Regions from separate parts of the Halobacillus rhizosphaerae genome, predicted to be linked through region 2. Evidence: riboswitches for the same ligand, from Rfam matches in the RefSeq annotation. Region 2 holds a riboswitch; each other region holds the start of a gene.
The links. A riboswitch is a leader RNA that binds a small molecule or an ion and turns the genes downstream of it on or off. The one in region 2 is predicted to bind S-adenosylmethionine.
Positions count from the first base shown of each region.

Region 1: another riboswitch for S-adenosylmethionine. It lies ahead of Q7A53_RS10355 (sodium:solute symporter family protein); the one in region 2 lies ahead of metK (methionine adenosyltransferase).
Region 3: another riboswitch for S-adenosylmethionine. It lies ahead of Q7A53_RS03440 (homocysteine S-methyltransferase family protein); the one in region 2 lies ahead of metK (methionine adenosyltransferase).

Region 1 covers NZ_JAUTWQ010000008.1:118,540-120,812, forward strand. The annotation lists gene Q7A53_RS10350 (hypothetical protein) at 1-247, shown strand, start outside; SAM riboswitch class I at 328-436, shown strand; gene Q7A53_RS10355 (sodium:solute symporter family protein) at 744-2,273, shown strand, end outside.
Region 2 covers NZ_JAUTWQ010000010.1:10,068-12,340, reverse strand. The annotation lists gene pckA (phosphoenolpyruvate carboxykinase (ATP)) at 1-137, opposite strand, end outside; SAM riboswitch class I at 461-578, shown strand; gene metK (methionine adenosyltransferase) at 802-2,001, shown strand; gene asnB (asparagine synthase (glutamine-hydrolyzing)) at 2,157-2,273, shown strand, end outside.
Region 3 covers NZ_JAUTWQ010000001.1:658,685-660,957, reverse strand. The annotation lists gene Q7A53_RS03445 (SDR family NAD(P)-dependent oxidoreductase) at 1-460, shown strand, start outside; SAM riboswitch class I at 659-769, shown strand; gene Q7A53_RS03440 (homocysteine S-methyltransferase family protein) at 858-1,907, shown strand; gene Q7A53_RS03435 (hypothetical protein) at 1,947-2,099, opposite strand.

The DNA of each region.
Region 1 (2,273 bases), on a different contig from region 2:
TGACTTTAAAGTAGTGGATGATCAAGTGAAGCGGTATTTTATGACAAAAGATATATTTGAAAATACATACAGTCATTTAATTGGTCAAAAGAAAGCCGATGTGCTGCGTCAGGTAGGGGACCACTATTATGAACGTCAAGACACGGGAGCTGACGTAATGGGGTATTCTGATAAAGAACATAACCGGAATATAGAGTTCATTTTTGAGGGGAATGTGGTGTTAGGAATACTTGTGTCTTCCATTTGACCCTCAATAAAAATTATGGATTGACGAAACTGTCGGATATGATAGAATAAAATCTAATTAACATTTGAATATTCTAAATTTTCTTATCTAGAGAGGTAGAGGGACTGACCCTATGAAACCTCGGCAACCGGCTGATCTATGCACGGTGCCAATTTCAGAGGAAGGCGAAAGCTATTCCGGAGATGAGAGAGCAAGCAGCTGCTATAAGACCGTTTTCTACAGCCCTTCTCTCATGATGAGTGAAGGGCTTTTTATTTTATCAAAGGAGGGTTAGCAAACAGGAGAAATAAATGTAAAGAACAGAAGTACTAAAAGTTAATGGAAGAAGGGGGATTACAATGCTCTTAGCGATGATGGTTTGGGTAGGGACCATGGTTTTTTCCTTCCTGTTAGGCACATTTCTCTGTTACAAGGTGGAACGATCAGGTGTTAAACGGTGGGGAGCTACCGGACGTCTATTTAAGTATAAATAAGAGCTGGGAAGGAAGTTTATGAAATGATATGGTATGTGGTTGTATTTAGTTTTTATGTACTTTTTCTCATTTGGGCAAATATTAAAAGCCTTAAAAAAGCAGAATCGATTGACGATTATACGACGGGTGGACATCGCATGGGGCTGCTGCTTGGAATCGGTACCACAGCGGCGACATGGGTGAGTGTAGCTTCTGTCATCGGCGTCCCCGGTTATTTGTATAGTTCAGGGGTATCAGCTGTGATCGGCTGGGTGGCAGGCTGGTGTTTTGGCGGTGCTTTAATTCCGATTGTCGCTTACAAAATAAGGAGACCGGAAAAGCCTGCCCGGACGTTCCCTGAATTTATCCGACATAGGTTTGAACCCTTTCAGAACAAGAGTACCTTGCAAGCGATTGTCGGCATTTTAATGTTTATTGGTTATTTGCTTCTTGTAAATATTCAGGTGACGGGCTTTGGCATTGTTTTTTCTAGTATCACTGGGATTGATTATAAGATCGCAATCTTCGGCTTTTTATTTTTTATATTAATTACAAGTGTTGGCGGATTTTGGTCTGTGGCTGCGACAGATACGTTAAACACGGTTTTGATTACCATCGGAGTCTTGCTTGCGAGCGGTGTGGTATGGTCGTTAACGGGAGGCATCGGCAGCATACTAGATACGCTTTCGACAACGACTGCGCCGACCAATGTAGGGGGACCGGAGCTTGAAAAGGGAATTTTACTCTCTCCGTTTGGGACCTTTGGTATCGGTGCACTGCTTTCTATTTTTATTTCGAATTCTTTAGGAACCCCTTCATCTCCACACTGGGTCACACGGATGCTGGCCCCTCAAAATGTGAAGGTTGCGATATTGCAGGTGATGGGAACGATTCTGGTATTAATTTTCATTATGACTCCATTGATCGTTATCGGATTAGGGGCCAAGGTTCTCGTGCCCAGCATCCCTGTAGTAAAAACGACCGATTATATTATTCCTTTAGTTATCCAAGAATACACTCCGCCTATTATCGGAGGCATCACGCTTGTCGCTATTTGTGCGGCCGCTATCTCCACTGCGAATTCAATGTTGCTGCACTGCGCGACTTCTCTGTATTATGACGTGTACTTAAATATAGCTCCGAAGAGAATCAGTGAGAGGAAGTTCAAGAACTGGCTTCGCCTAAGTATATTTGCCATTGCATCGGCAGCGGTTCTGTTAGCCATTAAACCCCCATGGTTTTTGGCGATGGGCTTTGTCTATGTGTACGGTGGATTTGGTGCCGCGTTTTTTCTTGTCGTTTTCTTAGGGCTGTACTGGAAGAGAATGAACAGAGCAGGGGCTTATACGGGGATCATCCTCGGTTCTGTCGTTTATGTCGCAGCGAAGGCCATGGGATATGGCATGCCATTTGTTATTGCTGTTACGGTTTCACTGATAGGGGTATTACTTGCCGTTTCCTTTACGAAACGAGCCCCTCTTGAGGCGTATGAACCTTATTTTGAACCGGAAGTCAGCGAGTCAACGCAACGAGTGCTGAATAAGATGAGAACCACGACTCACGAGGATCCAGAA
Region 2 (2,273 bases):
ATAGCGCCTTGATCAGTTAAGGTACCCTCATTACGGGAAAGAATCTTTTTTACCAGTTGTGGTACTGATAATTGGTGCTGTACATGCTCTTCTGCTAATAGTTGGTTCAATTCAGACATTTGGTTAATGGCACTCATATGTGTCTTCCCGCCTTTATAAAAAAATTTAAATAAAGCATTGAGTTTTTTCTGACCATTAGTATAACACATTGCTTTTAATAATCCATACTAATAATCAAAAACTTGATTTTCTTTGAAATGATGACACTGTATCCTCATTATACTCTTAACCCTGTTGTATGTCAGTTACTTCCTGCACCTTTCTTTCCTTATAGGAAAAGATCATTATTGCCTCAGGGATAATGGGGGTAAAAAATTTTTAAAACCATATTTAACAACGTTCATTGCGGTTTTATTGACATTAACAGGGTATTTCGATACGATAATTTCGAACGGAAACTCTCTTATCCAGAGTTGGTGGAGGGACAGGCCCTTTGAAACCCGGCAACCCGTCATTTGTTAATGGCACGGTGCTAACCTGAAGCAAGTACTGGTAACCAGTTACTTGGACGATAAGAGCGAAAGGATGCAGCCCCTTTCCTCTAGTAAGGAAGGGTTTTTTCTTTTTTTAAGGGAAATATTCGTCACGGCTGTGTAAGACAGCTACACCTATGGTTTGACTAATAGGTGGTGACATGGACGTATGTTCCACATATAAATGAAGACTTATTAGTTTCTACACACATACTGGTAAAGAGTTCCGTCTACTATTCGTGTCATGTTGAAGGAGGAGTTTTAGAGAATGTCAGCCAATCGTCGGTTATTTACATCAGAATCCGTAACAGAAGGTCATCCTGATAAGATTTGTGATCAGATCTCTGATGCCATCTTAGACGAAATTTTAAAGAACGATCCAAATGCAAGAGTGGCTTGTGAAACCACGGTAACCACGGGCCTTGTGCTCGTATCTGGTGAAATTAGCACAAATACTTATGTAGATATTCCTGCAATTGTTCGTAAGACCATCAAAGATATTGGCTACACCCGGGCTAAATATGGATTTGATGCGGACACCTGTGCAGTTTTGACCGCTATTGACGAGCAATCCCCGGACATTGCCGGCGGCGTAGATGTAGCGTATGAAGCTAGAGAAGGTCAAATGAGCGATCAAGAAATTGACTCAATTGGCGCTGGGGATCAAGGACTGATGTTTGGTTATGCAAATAATGAAACAAAAGAGCTTATGCCGCTCCCCATTTCGCTTGCTCACCAATTGTCTAAACGGTTATCTGATGTCCGCAATGATGGAACGCTTGATTATTTGCGGCCGGATGGTAAAACGCAGGTGACCATCGAGTATGATGAAAATGATCTGCCGAAAAGGGTAGATACGATCGTTATTTCTACACAGCACGCAGAAGAAATTACGCTCGAGCAGATTCAATCCGATTTGAAAAAACATGTAATCGAGCCAGTGGTCCCAGAGAAATTGATTGACAAGGAAACAAAGTACTTTATTAATCCTACAGGGCGCTTTGTCATCGGGGGGCCGCAGGGTGATGCGGGCCTTACAGGTCGAAAGATTATCGTGGATACTTATGGAGGATACGCTCGTCACGGCGGGGGAGCGTTCAGCGGGAAAGACGCGACTAAAGTAGACCGTTCCGCAGCGTATGCGGCAAGGTATGTAGCCAAGAACATTGTAGCTGCGGGGCTTGCAGATTCATGTGAAGTTCAGCTTGCCTATGCGATCGGAGTAGCTCAGCCAGTTTCAATTTCCATCAATACTAATGGTTCAGGAAAAGTTTCTGAAGAGGCACTTGTCGAAGCGGTGCGTCATTTATTTGATCTCCGCCCTGCCGGAATTATCAAAATGCTTGATCTCAGACGTCCAATCTATCGTCAAACAGCTGCTTACGGGCACTTTGGCCGAACCGATGTTGAGTTTCCGTGGGAGAAAACAGATAAAGCAGAAGAGCTGAACAGTTATCTAAACCAATAAATACGCGCATCGTTCTTGGGTAAATTTCAAGAACGATGTTTTTTTTAGGGAATATTACATAAAATGACCAATATAGGCTCTCGAAGAGGTCATTGATTTATGGTATAATTTTGACTCGTAAGTTTAGACAGCAAAAAAGAAAGTGAGGAACGTCTATGTGTGGATTTATTGGAATGATTAGAGATCTTCCTTCCCTCCCTGATGACGAACAACAAGCGACGTTCAAATATCGCAATGATTTAATTACTCATCGTGGACCTGATGATGAAGGT
Region 3 (2,273 bases), on a different contig from region 2:
AATGCTGCATTTAAATAACGAAGCTTTGACCATACTCTCTACTTTATTTGCTAGAGACTATGCCGATACCGAAGGAACCCAATTAATTAACATTTCTTCAGGCGGAGGTTATTCAATCGTTGAAGGTGCAGTCACTTATTGTGCTACTAAATTCTTTGTTAGTGCCTTTACAGAAGGATTAGCCCAGGAGCTTGCAGGAAAAGGAGCAGCGATGAAAGTAAAAGTTCTAGCACCCGCTGCAACAGAAACCGAGTTCTTAAAACGCTCCACAGATACGGACGAGGATATTGATTATAACGATGTCGTTCCAAAATTCCATACGGCAGAAGAGATGGCTCAATTTATGCTTGAGCTTTACGACAGTAACAAAGTTGTAGGTATTGTAGATGGAAGAACGTATGAGTTCCAATTAAGAGACCCTATTTTCCCTTACGTCTCCTTGTCGAGAAGTAATGATTGAGTGATTGCCGCTCCTCCTTACAATAAAAGGAGGAGCTTTTTTACGTATAAAATCAGCTTCAGGCAATCCCCAGCTTCTTTGTTCATAGGCCAGTTTATCTCTAGATCCCCCCTTTCTTATCAAATTTTCAGAAAAATCATTGACAAGTCTTTGGATCGTCTCTATAATTTCTAGCAAGTCAAATAATTTGAATATTAACTCTTATCAAGAGCGGCGGAGGGACTAGGCCCTGTGATGCCCGGCAACCTTTCAAGTATAACTTGAAGCTGGTGCCAATTCCTGCAGATTGAGAAATCTGAAAGATAAGAGGAGCCTATGGAATAATACCGCTCTTCTTATATTAGAAGAGCGGTTTTTTATTTGAATGTAATTAAAAAGAAGGGTGTTGGGTTGTATGATGAAAAGAACATTAGAAGAACGTTTACAAGCAGGTCCGGTGGTTTGTGGAGAAGGGTATTTGTTCGAACTCGAAAGGAGAGGTTATCTTCAAGCTGGATCCTTTGTGCCTGAAGTAGCGCTTGATAATCCCCAAGCCTTGAAACAGACCTATCGTGACTATATGTTAGCAGGGTCTGATGTAGTGCTTGCTTTTACTTATAATGGTCACCGTGAAAAGATGAGAATCATTGGTAAAGAGGATTTGCTTGAACCCTTAAATCGGCAGGCCATTCGACTGGCAAAAGAAGTAGCTCAGGAGCACCCCGTTGAAGAGGCACTTGTAGCGGGCAATATTTCCAATACGAACCTTTTTAATCCAGAAGATGAAGACTCGAAGGATTCGATCAGAAATATATTTAAAGAGATGGTCTCATGGTGTAAAGAAGAAGGCGTCGACTTTGTGAATGGTGAAACCTTTTACTATTATGAAGAAGCAAAAATTGCCTTGGAAGAGATTCAAAACCAGGGGCTTCCGGCCGTGATTACTTTTGGACTGATGGGTGAAAATATTTTGAGAGACGGCTATACGGTGGAAGAAGCTTGCCGCCTCCTCAAAGAACAAGGGGCTTTAGTGGTCGGCATGAACTGTTTCCGAGGACCGGCCACTATGCAGCCTTACGTCGAGAAAATAAGAAATACGGTCGATGGCTACGTGGGCGCCCTTCCTATTCCATACAGAACATCAGCAGAACACCCGACTTTTTTCAACTTGCCTGATGGTGGATGTTCCTGTTCCCTGCCGACGGAAACAACCTTCCCTACCTCATTGGATCCTCTGTACTGCAATCGGTACGAACTAGCGGAATGGGCAAAGGATGCTTATCGAATCGGGGTCAATTACTTCGGACTGTGCTGTGGAGCCTCCCCTAGCATGCTGCGAGAGGTGGCAGAAACTGTAGGGCGGGAAACGGTGAACTCAGTGTACTCTCCAGATATGGAAAAGCATTTCCTTTTTGGAAGTGACCAATCCTTAAATACAGCAAATACTGCCTACAAGACAAAAGCATAAGGATAATCAAAAGCAGTCTCCGTTTTCTCTGGAGCCTGCTTATTTTCCTTTTAGTTTCAAAAATGCATAAACGAGTACTCCTGTGACCAAGGCTCCCATCCCCATAGCAAATCCTATCATTACGCCGCTGGAACCATAGCCAATCAGAAAAATAACGAAAGCTAAAATCAGGGGAGAATACCATCTTTCCACTCGACCACTCCTTAAAATGTCAATTATCATTAAAAACCACCACTTGCCTCTACATAAATAATAGCGCATTTGAGCTACGATCGAAAAGTTTTCCTTTTGCACACAAATGGAAGCTGATTGTGATTTAGATTTATTGTTTTTTTCACGCCAGCCATCTTCTTACATAAATTGAAG